Regions from separate parts of the Viridibacterium curvum genome, predicted to be linked through region 3. Evidence: predicted binding sites of a transcription regulator. Region 3 holds the regulator's gene; each other region holds the start of a gene.
The links. Region 3 encodes sigma-54, which starts transcription at its own class of promoters, with help from an activator protein. Its sites were predicted from a motif close to TGGCACGCTTNCTGCTNA; they were not measured.

Region 1 (3,798 bases), on a different contig from region 3:
GGCTGGAACATCTGGTGCACGGAGCAATGTCCCTTCCACAGCAGCATTTTGGCGCGGCGGATGGCTTCGGGCGTGTGGCCGCCGCAGGGTTGATCCGGGTCCCAGACGATCATGTCCTCCAGCGGGATGCCCATCTTGTGGCCACTCCAGCGGCCGAGGTGCTGGTCGGGGAAGAAGAGGATCTTTTCGCGCTGCGCGAAGCTCCATTCGAGAATCTTCGGTGCGTTGCTCGAGGTGCAGACGATGCCGCCGTGTTCGCCGCAGAAGGCCTTGAGGTCGGCGGCGGAGTTGATGTAGGTGACTGGCGTGATGAGTTCGTCGGGGTTGCCGAGGACTTCAGTCAGTTCGCGCCAGCTGCGCTCGACCTTGGCGAGGTTGGCCATGTCGGCCATTGAACAGCCGGCAGCGAGGTCGGGAAGGATGGCGATCTGCTCGGGCTTGCTGAGGATGTCTGCCACTTCGGCCATGAAGTGCACGCCGCAGAAGACGATGAACTCGGCGTCCGTTTCACCCGCCAGGCGCGAGAGCTTGAGCGAGTCGCCGGTCAGGTCGCGATGCTGGTAGACGTCGGCGCGCTGGTAGTGATGCACGAGCAGTACGACGCGTTTGCCGAGTTTGGCTTTGGCTGCGCGGATGCGCTCGTGAGCCTCCTCGTCCTTGAGGGCGTTGAAGTGGTCGAAGTTGATGACGGCGGTTTGCATGGTCGAAGCGGTGATGAGTGATGCGTGGGGAGAATTGTAGGGTGCGCACTGCGCACCGGCCAGCTGTGCGCCGCCTACGATTGCGCCCAGGGGAGACCTGCATGACGCCAGCCGCCGATCTTGCCGCGATGGCCGTTGACGTCCTTGTCGCCTTCGAAGCCTTCGAGCACGTTGTAGCTGGCGGTGTGGCCTGCGGCGGCAGCGGCGCTGGCGGCGGCGTGGGAGCGCGCGCCACTGCGGCAGATGAACATGAGCAGGGCTTCCGGGTCGGCCTGTTGCTTGAGCTGGGCGAGGAAGTGCTGGTTGGGTTGGCTGCCGGGCCAGCTGTTCCATTCGATTTCAATGGCGCCGGGAATGCGGCCTACCCAGTCCAGTTCGGCGCGGGTGCGGACGTCAACGATGCGCGAGCCCGGGGCGAGCTGCAGCACGGCGTGCGCCTCGGCCGGGGTGAGGGCGCCTTCATAGGGAAGCTTGAGCTGGGCCGCACGGTCGTGGGCCAGATTCAGGAGGTCGGTCAGTTGTCCCATTTGCAGATTCGTGAGTGAGAGGCTGAGGCGGCGCTGCGCAGCAGAACGAGGTCCGGAGCGCTGCACCGGGGGGTTGAAGTATGCGCCGCAGGCGCGCTGGCCGCCACTTTCAGGCATGCACCAATTTAATGCACAAAATCGGCGCACTGCACGAAATTGATGCACCAGAATGGATCGCGAGGCTCCGGCGCGTGCCTCCGGAAGGGGCTGGCCTTGTGGCACAATGCGCGGCGATCTGCGGGACGGTGCAAGCCGGTTCTGTCCGGCTTGTTGGCATGTTAACTGCTTCCAGCCTTCGGACAACCCGCCGCCAGAGGGCTTCCGGTCAGCTGGCGCGTTCTTCTGCTGATGCGGCAAGGGCGATCAAACAGGTTTTCGTTCATCCGGCTCAACTACTCATTCTGGAGTGCTTACATGGCAACCCCTCAAGACGTAATCAAGATGGTCAAGGAAAACGACGTCAAGTTCGTCGATTTCCGTTTCACCGATACCCGCGGCAAGGAACAGCACGTCGGCGTCCCCATCAGTGCGTTCTCTGAAGACAAGTTCACCGAAGGTCACGCTTTCGACGGTTCGTCGATCGCCGGCTGGAAGGGCATCCAGGCTTCCGACATGCAGCTGATGCCGGACCCGAACACGGCCTTCATCGACCCGTTCTTCGACGAAACGACCCTGGTTCTGACCTGTGACGTCGTCGAACCGTCGGATGGCAAGGGTTACGACCGCGATCCGCGCTCCATCGCCAACCGCGCTGAAGCCTATCTGAAGTCCTCCGGCTTGGGCGACACCGCCTACTTCGGCCCGGAACCCGAATTCTTCATCTTCGACTCCGTCGAGTGGAAGGTGGATATGTCGGGCGCATACCACAAGATTTTCGCCGAAGAGGCAGCCTGGTCGTCGGGCGAGAAGTTTGAAGGTGGCAACACGGGCCACCGTCCGGGCGTCAAGGGCGGATACTTCCCCGTTCCTCCGGTCGATTCGTCGAACGACATCCGTGCCGCCATGGTGCTGGCTCTGGAAGCCATCGGTATCCCCGTCGAAGTGCACCACCACGAAGTGGCAACCGCCGGCCAGAACGAAATCGGCACCAAGTTCAACACGCTGGTTCGCCGCGCTGATTGGACCCAGGTCCTGAAGTACGTTGTGCACAACGTGGCTCACCAGTACGGCAAGACGGCTACGTTCATGCCCAAGCCCATCGTTGGCGACAACGGTTCCGGTATGCACGTTCACCAGTCGATCTGGAAGGATGGCAAGAACCTGTTCGCAGGTAACGGCTACGCCGGCATGTCCGATTTCGCCCTGTACTACATCGGCGGCATCATCAAGCACGCTCGTGCGCTGAACGCCATCACCAACCCGCTGACCAACTCGTACAAGCGTCTGGTCCCGGGCTACGAAGCTCCGGTGAAGCTGGCTTACTCGGCCAAGAACCGTTCGGCTTCGATCCGCATTCCGTTCGTGCACGGTGAAAAGGCTCGTCGTATCGAGACCCGTTTCCCGGATCCGGGTGCAAACCCCTACCTGTGCTTCTCGGCACTGATGATGGCCGGTCTGGATGGCGTGCAGAACAAGATCCACCCCGGCGATCCTGCAGACAAGAACCTGTACGACCTGCCGCCGGAAGAGGATGCAAAGATCCCGACCGTCTGTCACAGCCTGGAAATGGCGCTCGAGTACCTCGAAAAGGATCACGAGTTCCTGACCCGCGGCGGTGTGTTCTCGGAAGAGATGATCGCTGCTTACATCGAACTGAAGATGGAAGAAGTGCAACGCTTCCGCATGACGACCCACCCGGTCGAGTTCGACATGTACTACTCGATCTGATCTGCGGTTTTCCGCAGTCGGTTCAGAAAAGGACGGGATTCTTCCCGTCCTTTTTTTGTCTACCCTCACTGGTCGGGCGGGTTTGGTGAAACGGCGTGGTAACGCCTACACTGCCCCGGCGCAATCCCTGTTGCTTCAATCCTTTGCGGGTGGTGAATGAAATCGAGCAAGCTCCTCGTCCTGTTGGCATCCCTCTCCGTTGCGCCGATGGCGCTGGCGGACATCTACAAGTGTGTCGACGATCACCAACGGGTGACTTACAAGAACGAGAAACCGGCACCGGGCGAGAAGGGTTGTTCGATCATGACGCGGGATGTGCCTGTGAATACCGTGCCGGCGCAGAAGCGCGCCGGAGCTGCGTCTTCGCCGCCGGGCAACTTTCCGAAGGTGGATGGCAACACGCAACGCGAGCGCGACAACGACCGCCGCAAGATTCTGGAGCAGGAGCTGGCTTCCGAGCAGAAACTACTGGCTGAAGCGGAAAAAGCCTTGGCCGAAGGGGAGGCCGAGCGTCGCGGTGACGAGCGCAACTATGCAAAGTACCTTGAGCGCGTCTCCGCGCTGCGCGATACGGTCAAGCAACATCAGTCGAACATCGACAAGCTGAAGGCCGAGCTTGCCAAACGCTAAGTGCGAGCGGGCGAACTTGCCCGGCGCGCTTCTTGCTCATGGAGTCTTCATATGAGCACAACGCCCGAAAAACCTTCATCCCAGCCTTCGCCGTTCGCGGAGAAGACCCGGGG
Region 2 (3,798 bases), on a different contig from region 3:
AGACTTTCGAGGCGAGTGTGGAGGCCCATCAACTGACTGACCTGCTGTTGCGAGGCGTCGGCAATGCGGCGGGTCGATTGCGTGCTTTCCAACGCCTGTGTGGCCATTTCGCGGATCGCGCTGCTGTTGTCCTCGGCCCTGGTGCGTGCGTCGCTGACGACCTGCGCGACGCTCTGCATGTTTTGACGGGTCGCGCCAAGCTGGGTATTGAGCCCGGCAACAATCTGCTCGATACAGGTAGTGGCATCTGCCGTGCGCTGTGCCAGTGCGCGGACTTCGTCAGCGACGACGGCGAAGCCTCTCCCCTGTTCGCCGGCCCGGGCTGCTTCGATGGCGGCGTTGAGGGCCAGCAGGTTGGTCTGATCCGCGATGCCCTTGATGCTGGCAACAATGGTGTTGATCTCGGCGCCTGATTTCACAAGCTCTTCAACGGCCTCACCGGTCTGGTGCACGCGGGCAACCACGTCGCCCATTTCGCGCTGGATGTTGCCGATGGACGTGAGGCCGGCCTGGGCCAACTGTTCGACACGTTGGTTGTTGTGCTGAGCATCGCCAGCGAGGCCGTTGACTTCGTCCGAGATGGCACGCAGTCCGGCGGTGGCGCTGGCGACCGCAGCAGCCTCGTTTTGCTGATCGGCTGTGACACTGGCGATTTCACGCGATACGGAACTGATCTGGAAAATCGATTGCCCGACTTTGATATTGGTGTCGTGGATGCCGCGCAGCACGTCACTGAATTTGTCGGCCATGTTGCGGATGTCACCCAGCAGACTGTTGCCCGCATGTTGTGGCTGGATGCGGACGCGCATGTCCCCGCTTGCAAGCTGGCGCATGATGTTTGCGGCTTCGGCGGGTTCGCCGCCCAGCATGTAGAGCAACCGGCGCGCCACCCACGTGGCGGCCACGCTGGCCAGCACGAATGACAGGGCGTAGATGGCCAGCAGCGAGAGACGGGCCGTGCCGAGCGAGGCCTCTGCCTTTTGTTCCAGCCCGGCGTTGTCCCGGTTGGTGAGCGCCACCACGGTGTTGACGGCTTCGCGATGGCGGGCATAGGTGACCTGCATCGCCTGAAGTGCGGAAGCAACTCCTTGTGCATCTCCGCGCTGTGCGGCGGGCAACAGGGCTTCGCGTCCCTGGCGGAAGAACTCGCGGCCGGAGTCGGCCAGATCCTGCTGAATCAGCTTGCTGGTCGTGGCGGGCAGCGGTTCATCCTTCCAGAAGGCGATGCGCGTTTCGAACTCTTTCTCCAGCACTCCCAGCTTTTCTGCCAGCTTGCGACGTTCGGTCTCGTCATTGGCACGTAACAATTCATGTGCCGTGAGATTGGCTTCGACCACATAGGCCGGGGGCGGCAGAATGTCGGCGATGAGATCCTTGCCCCGGACGACGTCGCGGTACAGCGGACCGTTGACGCGCATCGAGTCGAGAAAGTGCCAGGAGATCAAGCCGTAGAGGGAAAAGCCACAGAACAGGGTCAAGACAAGACCCGCGAACAAGGCTTTCAGGCTCAGGCCGGCAAGGCGGTCCTGCAGTGACAAGGGAGTGGTGCTCATGCTGGGTGCCCATGCGGTGCTGTGGTGGACAAAGGGGCGTCAGCCATGCCCCGGGCTTGAGCCTTTAACGGCGTCATGGAGAAATGGCTTGAATGCGACTGCGCCGGTTCGTTTGCACCGTTGCGGGTCAATGCACCGCCGAAGTGCCTGGGCTGGTGCCAATGCGGGGCCAAATGGGGCGGAGCTGTGCAGGATCAACGATTTTGCTGCGGCCGCACACGGGTGGCATGTGTTTCGCTTATGCTTTGCACAAGATTGAAGGAATGCACGAGGGCCGCACATGACAGTGAAGCAATTCTTCAACGAGATGAACGACGCTGCGGGTGATATCCGCCCGCACTACGCGAAGTTCCAAGAGTGGCTGCAGTCCACTCCGCCCCAGCGACTCGCCGACAAGCGTGAAGCTGCCGATGCGCTGTTCCATCGGGTGGGCATCACCTTCGCGGTGTATGGCGAAGCAGAGGGGACTGAACGCCTGATTCCCTTCGATGTGATTCCGCGCATCATTCCCGCGAAGGAATGGCTGGACATGGCTGCTGGCTTGCGCCAGCGCGTGAAGGCTCTCAATGCCTTCATCCACGATATCTACCACGACCAGGAAATCCTCAAGGCCGGGCGCATCCCCGCCGAGCAGGTGCTGGCCAATGGACAGTACCGTCGCGAAATGCAGGGCGTGGATGTACCGGGGGGCATTTACGCGGCCATCGCGGGCATCGACGTGGTGCGTGCGGGGGCGGGCGAGTACTACGTGCTGGAGGACAACCTGCGCGTGCCGTCCGGCGTCTCCTACATGATCGAAGACCGCAAGATGATGATGCGGCTCTTCCCCGAGCTCTTTGCCAAGTATCGCGTGGCACCGGTTGAGCACTATCCGGATCTGTTGCTCGACACGTTGCGCGCGCTGGGGCAGAAGGGCGTTTCTGGCCCGACAGTGGCTGTGCTGACGCCTGGCGCATTCAACAGCGCGTACTTCGAGCATGCCTTCCTCGCGCAGCAGATGGGCGTGGAACTGGTCGAGGGGCGTGACCTCTTCGTCCGCGAAGGTCGTGTTTTCATGCGCACCACCCAGGGCCCCAAGCAGGTCGATGTGATCTACCGCCGCATCGATGATGATTTCCTCGACCCGCTGGCGTTCCGTCCCGACTCAATGCTGGGCGTGCCGGGCCTGCTGGATGCCTACCGTGAGGGCGGCGTGACGCTGGCCAACGCGATTGGTACCGGGGTCGCCGACGACAAGTCGATCTATCCCTATGTGCCGGAAATGATCGATTTCTATCTCGGCGAGAAGCCCTTGCTCAACAACGTGCCGACCTACATGTTGCGCAAGAAGGAGGACCTCGAATACACGCTGGCCAATCTTGCCGATCTCGTCGTCAAGGAAGTGCATGGCGCCGGTGGCTACGGCATGCTGGTCGGCCCGGCCTCAACCAAGGAGCAGATCGAGGACTTCCGCAAGCGCATCCTCGCTTCGCCCGAAAAGTACATCGCCCAGCCCACGCTGTCGTTGTCGGCCTGCCCGACCTTTGTCGAGAGTGGTATCGCGCCGCGCCACATCGATCTGCGGCCTTTCGTGCTGTCGGGCAAGGATGTGCGCTTCGTACCGGGCGGCCTGACGCGCGTGGCCTTGAAGGCCGGTTCGCTGGTGGTGAATTCCTCGCAGGGCGGGGGTACGAAAGATACCTGGGTGCTGGAGAGCTGAATTGCTGAGTAGAACCGCTGACCACCTGTTCTGGATGTCGCGCTACATGGAGCGCGCTGAGAATGTCGCGCGTATGCTCGACGTCAATTACCGCATGAGCCTGCTGCCGCAGGACCCGCAAAGCATCGAACGCCAGTGGCGAGCAGCCCTTGATGCGATGGGCTTGCTGGGGCAGTACGAAGCCACCGGCGGCGCTTACCAGCCGCAGGAAGTGATGCGTTTCATGGTGCTGGAGCGCAATAACCCGTCGAGCATCTACTCCTGTCTGCGCTCGGCGCGCGAAAATGCGCATGCGGTGCGTGGCACGCTGACATCGGAGCTGTGGGAGACCACCAACTCCACCTGGATCGCCATGCGCAGCTTTGACGAAACCGGGCTGGATGGCGATGGCGCCGGTGAGTTCTTCGAATGGGTGAAGTTCCGTTCGCACCTGTCACGTGGCGTAACGGTTGGGACCATGCTGCGCGATGAAGCGCTGCACTTCATCCGTTTGGGCACTTTCCTGGAGCGTGCCGACAGCACGGCGCGTCTGCTGGATGTGAAGTT
Region 3 (3,798 bases):
GATCGAAAACAAGATCCGCGAAGCTGTCGGCGTCGCAGCCATGCAGGCCGTGGCCGCCGAGTAAGCCCGGCGTCCGCGGATCTGACCGGAGCCCGCAGTGAAGAAGCCCGCCTCCTCCCTCACCAGCACTGCACTGCGTCTGCTCGCCACCCGCGAGCATTCGCGGCAGGAGCTGCGGCGCAAGCTGGCTGCGCGTGCCGATGAGGGCGATGACGTGGAGGCCGTGCTGGACCGCATGGCAGAAACAGGGCTTCAGTCCGACGCGCGCTTCGCCGAAAGCTATGTGAGATCACGCGCCGGACGACTGGGCAGTGCCCGCATCCGCCGCGAGCTGGGTGACCGTGGTGTGACGGAAGAACTCGCCAGCACCGCACTCGGTGAGGTACTGGTTGAAGACGAACTGACACGCGCACGGAGCGTGTGGAAAAAGAAATTCGGGCAGCCGCCCGTCGATGCGAAGGACTGGGCCAGGCAAGCCCGCTTTCTGCAGTCGCGCGGCTTTTCGGCGGAGCTGATCCGCAAGTTGCTGAAAGATCCCGTGCATGAGTTTGTTGAAGGTTGAAGGCGTCCGCAAACGTTACAAAGCCCGCACCGTGGTCAAGGACGTGTCCTTCCAGGTCGGCGGCGGCGAAGTCGTCGGCTTGCTGGGCCCAAATGGTGCGGGCAAGACGACCTGCTTCTACACCATCGTGGGTCTCGTCAAGGCAGATGGCGGCCGCATTCACCTGAACAGCACCGACATCACCCACCTGCCGATGCACCGTCGTGCGCAGCTGGGCCTGTCCTATCTGCCTCAGGAAAACTCGGTGTTCCGCAAGCTGACGGTGACGGAAAACATCCTCGCCGTCCTCGAATTGCAAAAGCTCGGCAAGGACGAGCAACGGGGTCGCCTCGACGAACTGCTCGACGAGCTCAACATCGGCCATCTGCGCGACGCCAATGCGATATCCCTGTCTGGCGGCGAACGCCGTCGCGTCGAAATTGCGCGCGCACTCGCCACCAACCCCAAACTGATCCTGCTCGATGAACCCTTCGCGGGCGTCGATCCGATCGCGGTGATCGACATCCAGAAGATCATCGGCTACCTCAAGGCACGCGGAATCGGCGTATTGATCACCGACCACAACGTGCGCGAAACCCTCGGTATCTGCGACCACGCCTGGATCATCAATGCCGGCGAAGTGCTGGCGGGCGGTCGTCCGAACGAGATCGTGCAGAATGACCAGGTTCGCCAGATCTATCTGGGTGAACATTTCCGGCTGTAAATCACGCATCATCCAGTCATGAAGCCCTCGCTCCAGTTACGTCTCTCCCAACAGCTAGCGCTTACGCCTCAACTCCAGCAGTCCATCAAACTGCTGCAGCTGTCCACCCTGGAGCTCAATACCGAAATCGAGCGCATGCTGCTCGAAAACCCTCTGCTCGAACGCGATGGCGCCGAGGAGGGCGAAGATGTCGCACCGATGCAGGACGTGCCCACGGCAGAGGCTGCGACAGCAGCCAGTGAACTGTCCGACCGCCACGCCAATGGCGAAGAGGACTTCGAGCCGCAAACCACCGTCGAAATGCCCGACACCATTACCGAGGCCTACGACTCGGTGTCGGACGACGACATCGGCGAGGCTGCCGAATGGCGTGCCGAAGCCACGGGCAGCGGCAGTGGCAGCAACGACAGCGACGACGACAGCGATTTCCAGGAGTTCCAGGCCGCAAGCACCAGCCTGCGCGACCACCTTGAGCAGCAGCTCGCGCTGATGCCCTTCTCGGACCGCGACCGCGCCTTGATCCGCCTCATCATTGAAGCGCTCGAAGACGACGGCATGCTGGCGCAGGAGCTTGAAGAGCTCCTCCCCCTGATCCCCGAAGAATGGGAAGTCGAGCTCGAAGAGCTGGTCACGGCTTTGCGCCATGTGCAGCACTTCGACCCCGTGGGAATCGGCGCCCGCAGCCTGCAGGAATGCCTGTTGCTGCAACTGAAGGCACGCGACAAGAGCCCCACGCGCGATCTGGCCATGGGCATCGTCGAGCACTGTCTCGAACAGCTCGCCGCACGTGATTTCGTCAAGATCCGCCGCCGCCTGGGCTGCGATGACGACGGCCTGCGTGCCGCACACGAACTCATCTGCAGCCTCAACCCGCATCCGGGTGCCCAGTTTGCGCCGCTGGAAGCGCGTTACATCGTGCCGGATGTGATCGTGCGCAAGTACCGTGGCGCCTGGACGGCTAACCTGAACCCCGAGGCCATGCCCAAGCTCAGGATTCACCGGGTCTATGCCGATATCCTTCATCAGAACCGTGGCATCAGCGGCTCGCTGTCCACGCAACTGCAAGAGGCAAAATGGCTGATAAAGAACGTCCAGCAAAGATTTGACACGATCCTGCGCGTGTCGCAGGCTATCGTTGAAAGACAGCGCCAGTTCTTCGACCACGGTGAAGTGGCCATGCGGCCCCTGACCCTGCGGGAAATTGCCGAAGAGCTGGAACTGCACGAGTCCACGGTGTCGCGGGTCACCACACAGAAGTACCTGGCCTCGACGCGTGGGATTTATGAACTGAAGTATTTCTTCGGCAGTCACGTGTCTACGGACACGGGCGGTGCCTGCTCCGCCACGGCGATTCGCGCGCTGATTCGCCAGATGGTCGCAGGGGAAGACGGCAAAAAACCGCTGTCGGACGCAAAGATTGCCGAGATGTTGGGCCAGCAGGGTATCGTGGTGGCTCGCAGAACCATCGCGAAGTACCGCGAGTCACTCAATATTCCGCCGGTCAGTCAGCGCAAAACGATCTAGGAGTTCGCTTATGAACCTGAATATCACCGGCCACCACCTCGATGTGACGCCCGCCATCCGCGAATACGTCACAGGCAAGCTAGACAGGGTAATCCGTCACTTCGACCATGTGACTGCGACGCATGTCATCCTGTCTGTCGAAAAGCTCAAGCAGAAGGCCGAAGTTACGGTTCATGTCCGCGGCAAGGACATCTTCGTGGAAAGCAGCAACGAAGACCTTTACGCCGCCATTGACGCCATGATCGACAAACTCGATCGCCAGGTCGTCAAGCACAAGGAAAAGTCGTCCGACCATACCCGCGACGCCATCAAACACCAGCAAACTGCAGAAGGCTGAGCCCCTGCGACGGCTCTCTCCCGCACAGGGAGAGGGCCGCTTCAGCACAAACCTCTCGTTCATCTCGACGCTGCCTGTCCGATCAGGCAAACTTTCCCCCCTCTCTCGCCAACTCGCGGAATACCAGGCGCCGAAGCGTCCGTACTACCTGCAATGAACCTGATCTCCAAGATCCTGCCTGCTGCCAACGTTGTCATCGACTTTGCTGCCAGCGACAAGCAGACAGTGTTCGAGTCTGCCGGCGTCATGTTTGAACGCCAGGCCGGTGTATCCAGCAAGCTGGTGACCGATGCGCTGGCCCAGCGTGAGAAGCTCTGCTCCACCGGGCTTGGGCAAGGCGTCGCTATTCCGCACGGCCGCATCAAGGGCCTCAAGTCGCCGCTGGGCGCCTTCATGCGCATGGCCGAAGCGATCAACTTCGATGCCCCGGATGCCAAGCCCGTCGGTCTCATCTTCATCATGCTCGTGCCCGAGCAGGCCAACGAGGCGCATCTGCAGCTGCTGTCCGAGCTCGCCACGATGTTCAGTGATCGCGAATTCCGCGATGCGCTGACGGAATCCGCCGACGCGCGCGCGCTGCACAGCCTCTTTGCCGAGTGGGACGCCAATGCGGCGAACCAGCGTCGCCCAGCTGTTTGAAGCCAACCGGGCCGCGCTGCGCCTGCGCCATGT
Region 4 (3,798 bases), 130 kb from region 3:
GATGCCGACGGGGCGCTGATCGATGCGCGTGCGGTGAAATCGGTGAGTGGTGTTGTCGCTGCGCTGGCCAGGCTGGCAGAGGCATTGCGACCCCGCAACTGAACGGTGCGCTTATCCACATCACCAGGGCATTAGTGACGTGCCGCCGCCGGCAGCCCGAAAATGTGGTCGAAGCACCAGTTGAAAACGAAGCCATAGACCACGAAGAACAGCAGCAGGCCGAATTCCAGGCCCAGCGCGGCGAGCACGCCGATGTTCAGCCACCAGGTCATCACGGGCAGCAGCAGTACGACCAGCCCCAGCTCGAAACCGATGGCGTGCACCGCGCGGCGGCGCAGGCTGCGGCCGCGCTTGGTCTGGCGTGCTTCCCAGCGCTCGAAGGCCCAGTTGTAGGCCATGTTCCACAGCACCGCGATGGCCGAGGTCACGACGGCGAGACCGCCCGAGCTGGCGGCGCCGTGATCGGTCGTGAACATCACGGTGATTGTCACGCAGACGATGGCGAAGAACTCGAACAGGATGGCGTGGGTAATCTTGCGGCGAAGGCCTTGCATGGGAATTTTATGCGCAACGCATGACGTCGCTTGAGTAAACAGTGGAGCTAGAGCTGTCTGCGGCCCTTGAATCTGGAGAGGCTTTTTCGGTAGTTGAGGTGGCCAGCCACCGTCGAGTGCAGGCTGCCGTAGATGAGACTGATACCTATGATGGATGCGATCAGCGGAGACAGCCAAAGCTCAGCGAAACTGTTGATCCGCGACTCCTCCCGAAGTTCCGGATCATGCAAGACAGTGACCTGTGTACCCATGCCGAGTGACGGTTGCTCGCTGCCGGTTCCTGACTTGAATACGTGTTTGCCTCCCGCATTGTCGGAGTACTCGATAAGAGGAAAAAGCACGTCACCATCTTCATGCATGTCGACGACCCTGCCCGGCAGCTCGATTGCGCGAGCGATGAACGTGTGGGTTTGCCAGGCCATGAACAACGCCGAGGCAAGTACGCACAGTCCCAGAAACATGAGGACGCCAAGTACGATCCTGTCGAAGGCGCTCTTTCGCTTCGGCTTCCTGGGTGGCCTGACTGGATACTGCGGCTCCCACAAGGCCATGGTCTGCCACGGCAATCCGCTCCGGTAGGCTTCGAACATGAGCAGCATGCGTTCGTGCGGGATATCTGCTTCCAGCGAACTGAAATGCGTTTTGCCCGCGCCCTCCCGATACTCGATCAGGTATCCGCCCTCGGGGCTTGTGGCAGCCTGCAGGTAGTGCTGACCACTTTTGCTGAGAATCGCAAAGCGATTGCCGGGGCGGCCCAAGCCTGCAAGCGCCTGTCGCAGCGCTTCCTGATCGGGCTTTCGGATGACGGTGCCGTCTTCCAACTCAAGTTTCATGGCGCTTCGTCAGGGCGGAGCTTGTTCCTTACTGTCGAACGCAATCTTCGCTGCCATGGTTGCCGCCCTTGTACTCGGGCTCGTAGTAGTACTTGTGGAACTGCCACTTGCCGCTCTTGCTCTTGCTGAAGCGCGCAAGGCCAGTGCCGTAGTCTTTTGTCGCCGGGTCTTCGTGGCCGAAGTAGATGGCGAGATCGTTGCCCTTGCCGGTGGCGTGGCCACGGTAAGTGCCATAGCCCGGCACCTCCAGCGTGAACTGATAGGCGTTGTAGCCCGCCGTGCTGTGGGCTGCGACGCGCTTGAGCGTCACTTTGCCGTTGTAGGCGCCTTCCGAGGCATCCACGCCCTTGCAGTCGTAGACGCCGCTGAAATCAGGCGTGGCGGCCAGGCTGATGGCGGGGAGCGCCGTGGCCAGCAGGAAGACGATGGCGTGAACGAACTTGCGCATGGAAGACTCCGCAGGGACAGAAGGTCGGGATGATCGCACAGCGCTCCCCTTGCGGCGCTGAGAGTTGCATGGGGCACCAGACTGGCGCAGGTGGGTGCAGCGGGCGCCAGCTTGCGGTGCGCAGGCGATGGAAAACTGACCGATTGATCAGCTTTTTGTCGGGCACGGATCTGGCTTGTAGAGTTTGCGGAAGCTGACCATCCGGTCAGGAATTTACCGTCAGCCGGAGGTCGCCCATGTCTGATCACATCGTCCTGACATCCCACCCGCGTGGCAAGGCAGGCCCCAGCTCGCCGGTCAGCTGGGGCGCGGCGACCGCTGCCGAGCGCGGGCCGCTGGTGGCGGCCAGCCTCAGCCAGCCGGCGCTGCGCAATGCCATCGGCACGCATTCCGGCTCCTACTCCGTGTATCGCGCGCTGGCCGTGGCAGCAGGTCATCTGCAACGCGATCACAAGCCCGACCTGACTGACACTGCGCCGGTCGTCACCCTCGGCCCGCACCCGCAGTGGGCCGATCCGCACAAGATCATCTCGCTTGACCCCTGGGGTCACCGCGTCGCCGAATACTTTGCCGAGCAGATCGCCGCCGGCCTCGACGTGCGGCCGACCATTGCCATCACCAAGGCCCACATCAACATGCCCGAGCTGGTGGCCGCCATTGCGGCGGGTCGGCTCAAGCCGGATGGCGACATCCTCGAAGCCAACGGCGACGTGCGCGTGACCAAGGCCGCCATCGAACCCGTGTGGTACCTGCCGGGCGTGGCCGAGCGCTTCGGTATCAAGGAGTCGGCGCTGCGCCGTGCGCTGTTCGAACAGACTGGCGGCATGTTCCCCGAGCTCGTCACGCGCCCCGACCTCAAGGTCTTTCTGCCCCCCATCGGTGGCATGACGCTTTACTTCTTCGGCGATGTCGAAAAGCTCGGCAAGCCCGAAACGAAAGTCGCCTGCCGCCTGCACGACGAGTGCAACGGCTCGGACGTGTTCGGCTCCGACATCTGCACCTGCCGACCCTACCTCGCGCATGGCATCGAGGTGTGCATCGAGATGGCCCAGCAAGGCGGCGTCGGGCTGGTGGTCTACAACCGCAAGGAGGGTCGTGCGCTGGGCGAAGTCACCAAGTTCCTCGTCTACAACGCGCGCAAGCGCCAGGTGGGCGGCGACCGTGCCGAGACCTATTTCGAGCGCACCGAGTGCGTGGCCGGCGTGCAGGACATGCGCTTCCAGGAGCTGATGCCCGACGTGTTCCACTGGCTGGGCATCACGCGCATCGATCGCTGGGCCTCGATGAGCAACATGAAGCATGGTGCGCTGGCGGCGCAAGGCATCGAGGTTGTCGAGCGCGTAGCGATTCCCGATGCGTTGATCCCGGCCGATGCGCGCGTCGAGATGGACGCCAAGAAAGCGGCCGGGTACTTCACCGAGAAAGTGCCTGATGCGGCCGAACTGGTGGTGGCCAAGGGCCGGGGGTTGCACGAATGAGTGGCTGGCATACCCCTGTGCCGGACGATCACCCGGCGGCCAGCCTGCTGTCGGCCGATGCCGTGCGTGCGCGCTGCGGCGAGGTGCTGCGCTGGGTCGAGTCGGGGCAATCGGCGCACTTCCGTTTCGACGATTCGCAGCTCACGCCCACTGCGCGCTATGTCTGCGACACCATCCGCCAGCGCTATCCCGATCTGCAGGTGCCCTATCACAGTCGCAAGCGGCACTTTGATGCGGGCGGGGTCGACCGCTGGGCGAAGTTGGTGGAAGAACGCGGCCTCGACGCCGACCCTGCCGAATGCGCACGCGTCGCCATCGACCTGGTCATCCCTTCAGTGTTGCTCGACGCCGGTGCTGGTGCGGCGTGGCGTTACGTCGATGCACTGACCGGCCAGACCCTCACGCGCAGCGAAGGGCTGGGCGTGGCGAGCTTGCGCCTGTTCATTTCCGGCGCCTTGTCGGCCGATGTTCGCCACCCCTTGCGC

Region 1: the regulator sigma-54 is predicted to act here: its motif matches at 1,500-1,517, upstream of glnA (type I glutamate--ammonia ligase).
Region 2: the regulator sigma-54 is predicted to act here: its motif matches at 1,777-1,794, upstream of ABEA02_RS16720 (circularly permuted type 2 ATP-grasp protein).
Region 4: the regulator sigma-54 is predicted to act here: its motif matches at 1,996-2,013, upstream of ABEA02_RS12020 (GTP cyclohydrolase II).

The regions. Positions count from the first base shown of each region.
Region 1 is NZ_BAABLD010000015.1:116,046-119,843, reverse strand. Features, by position in the region: gene nadA (quinolinate synthase NadA) at 1-701, opposite strand, end outside; gene ABEA02_RS15895 (rhodanese-like domain-containing protein) at 776-1,228, opposite strand; gene glnA (type I glutamate--ammonia ligase) at 1,643-3,055, shown strand; gene ABEA02_RS15885 (DUF4124 domain-containing protein) at 3,212-3,685, shown strand; gene glnL (nitrogen regulation protein NR(II)) at 3,737-3,798, shown strand, end outside.
Region 2 is NZ_BAABLD010000017.1:68,941-72,738, reverse strand. Features, by position in the region: gene ABEA02_RS16725 (methyl-accepting chemotaxis protein) at 1-1,553, opposite strand, end outside; gene ABEA02_RS16720 (circularly permuted type 2 ATP-grasp protein) at 1,834-3,252, shown strand; gene ABEA02_RS16715 (alpha-E domain-containing protein) at 3,254-3,798, shown strand, end outside.
Region 3 is NZ_BAABLD010000008.1:1,043,874-1,047,671, reverse strand. Features, by position in the region: gene recA (recombinase RecA) at 1-64, shown strand, start outside; gene recX (recombination regulator RecX) at 98-562, shown strand; gene lptB (LPS export ABC transporter ATP-binding protein) at 543-1,265, shown strand; gene ABEA02_RS12650 (RNA polymerase factor sigma-54) at 1,284-2,789, shown strand; gene hpf (ribosome hibernation-promoting factor, HPF/YfiA family) at 2,800-3,126, shown strand; gene ABEA02_RS12640 (PTS sugar transporter subunit IIA) at 3,280-3,765, shown strand; gene hprK (HPr(Ser) kinase/phosphatase) at 3,734-3,798, shown strand, end outside.
Region 4 is NZ_BAABLD010000008.1:911,619-915,416, forward strand. Features, by position in the region: gene ABEA02_RS12000 (NADPH-dependent FMN reductase) at 1-102, shown strand, start outside; gene ABEA02_RS12005 (PACE efflux transporter) at 132-554, opposite strand; gene ABEA02_RS12010 (DUF3592 domain-containing protein) at 602-1,387, opposite strand; gene ABEA02_RS12015 (hypothetical protein) at 1,416-1,835, opposite strand; gene ABEA02_RS12020 (GTP cyclohydrolase II) at 2,072-3,313, shown strand; gene ABEA02_RS12025 (URC4/urg3 family protein) at 3,310-3,798, shown strand, end outside.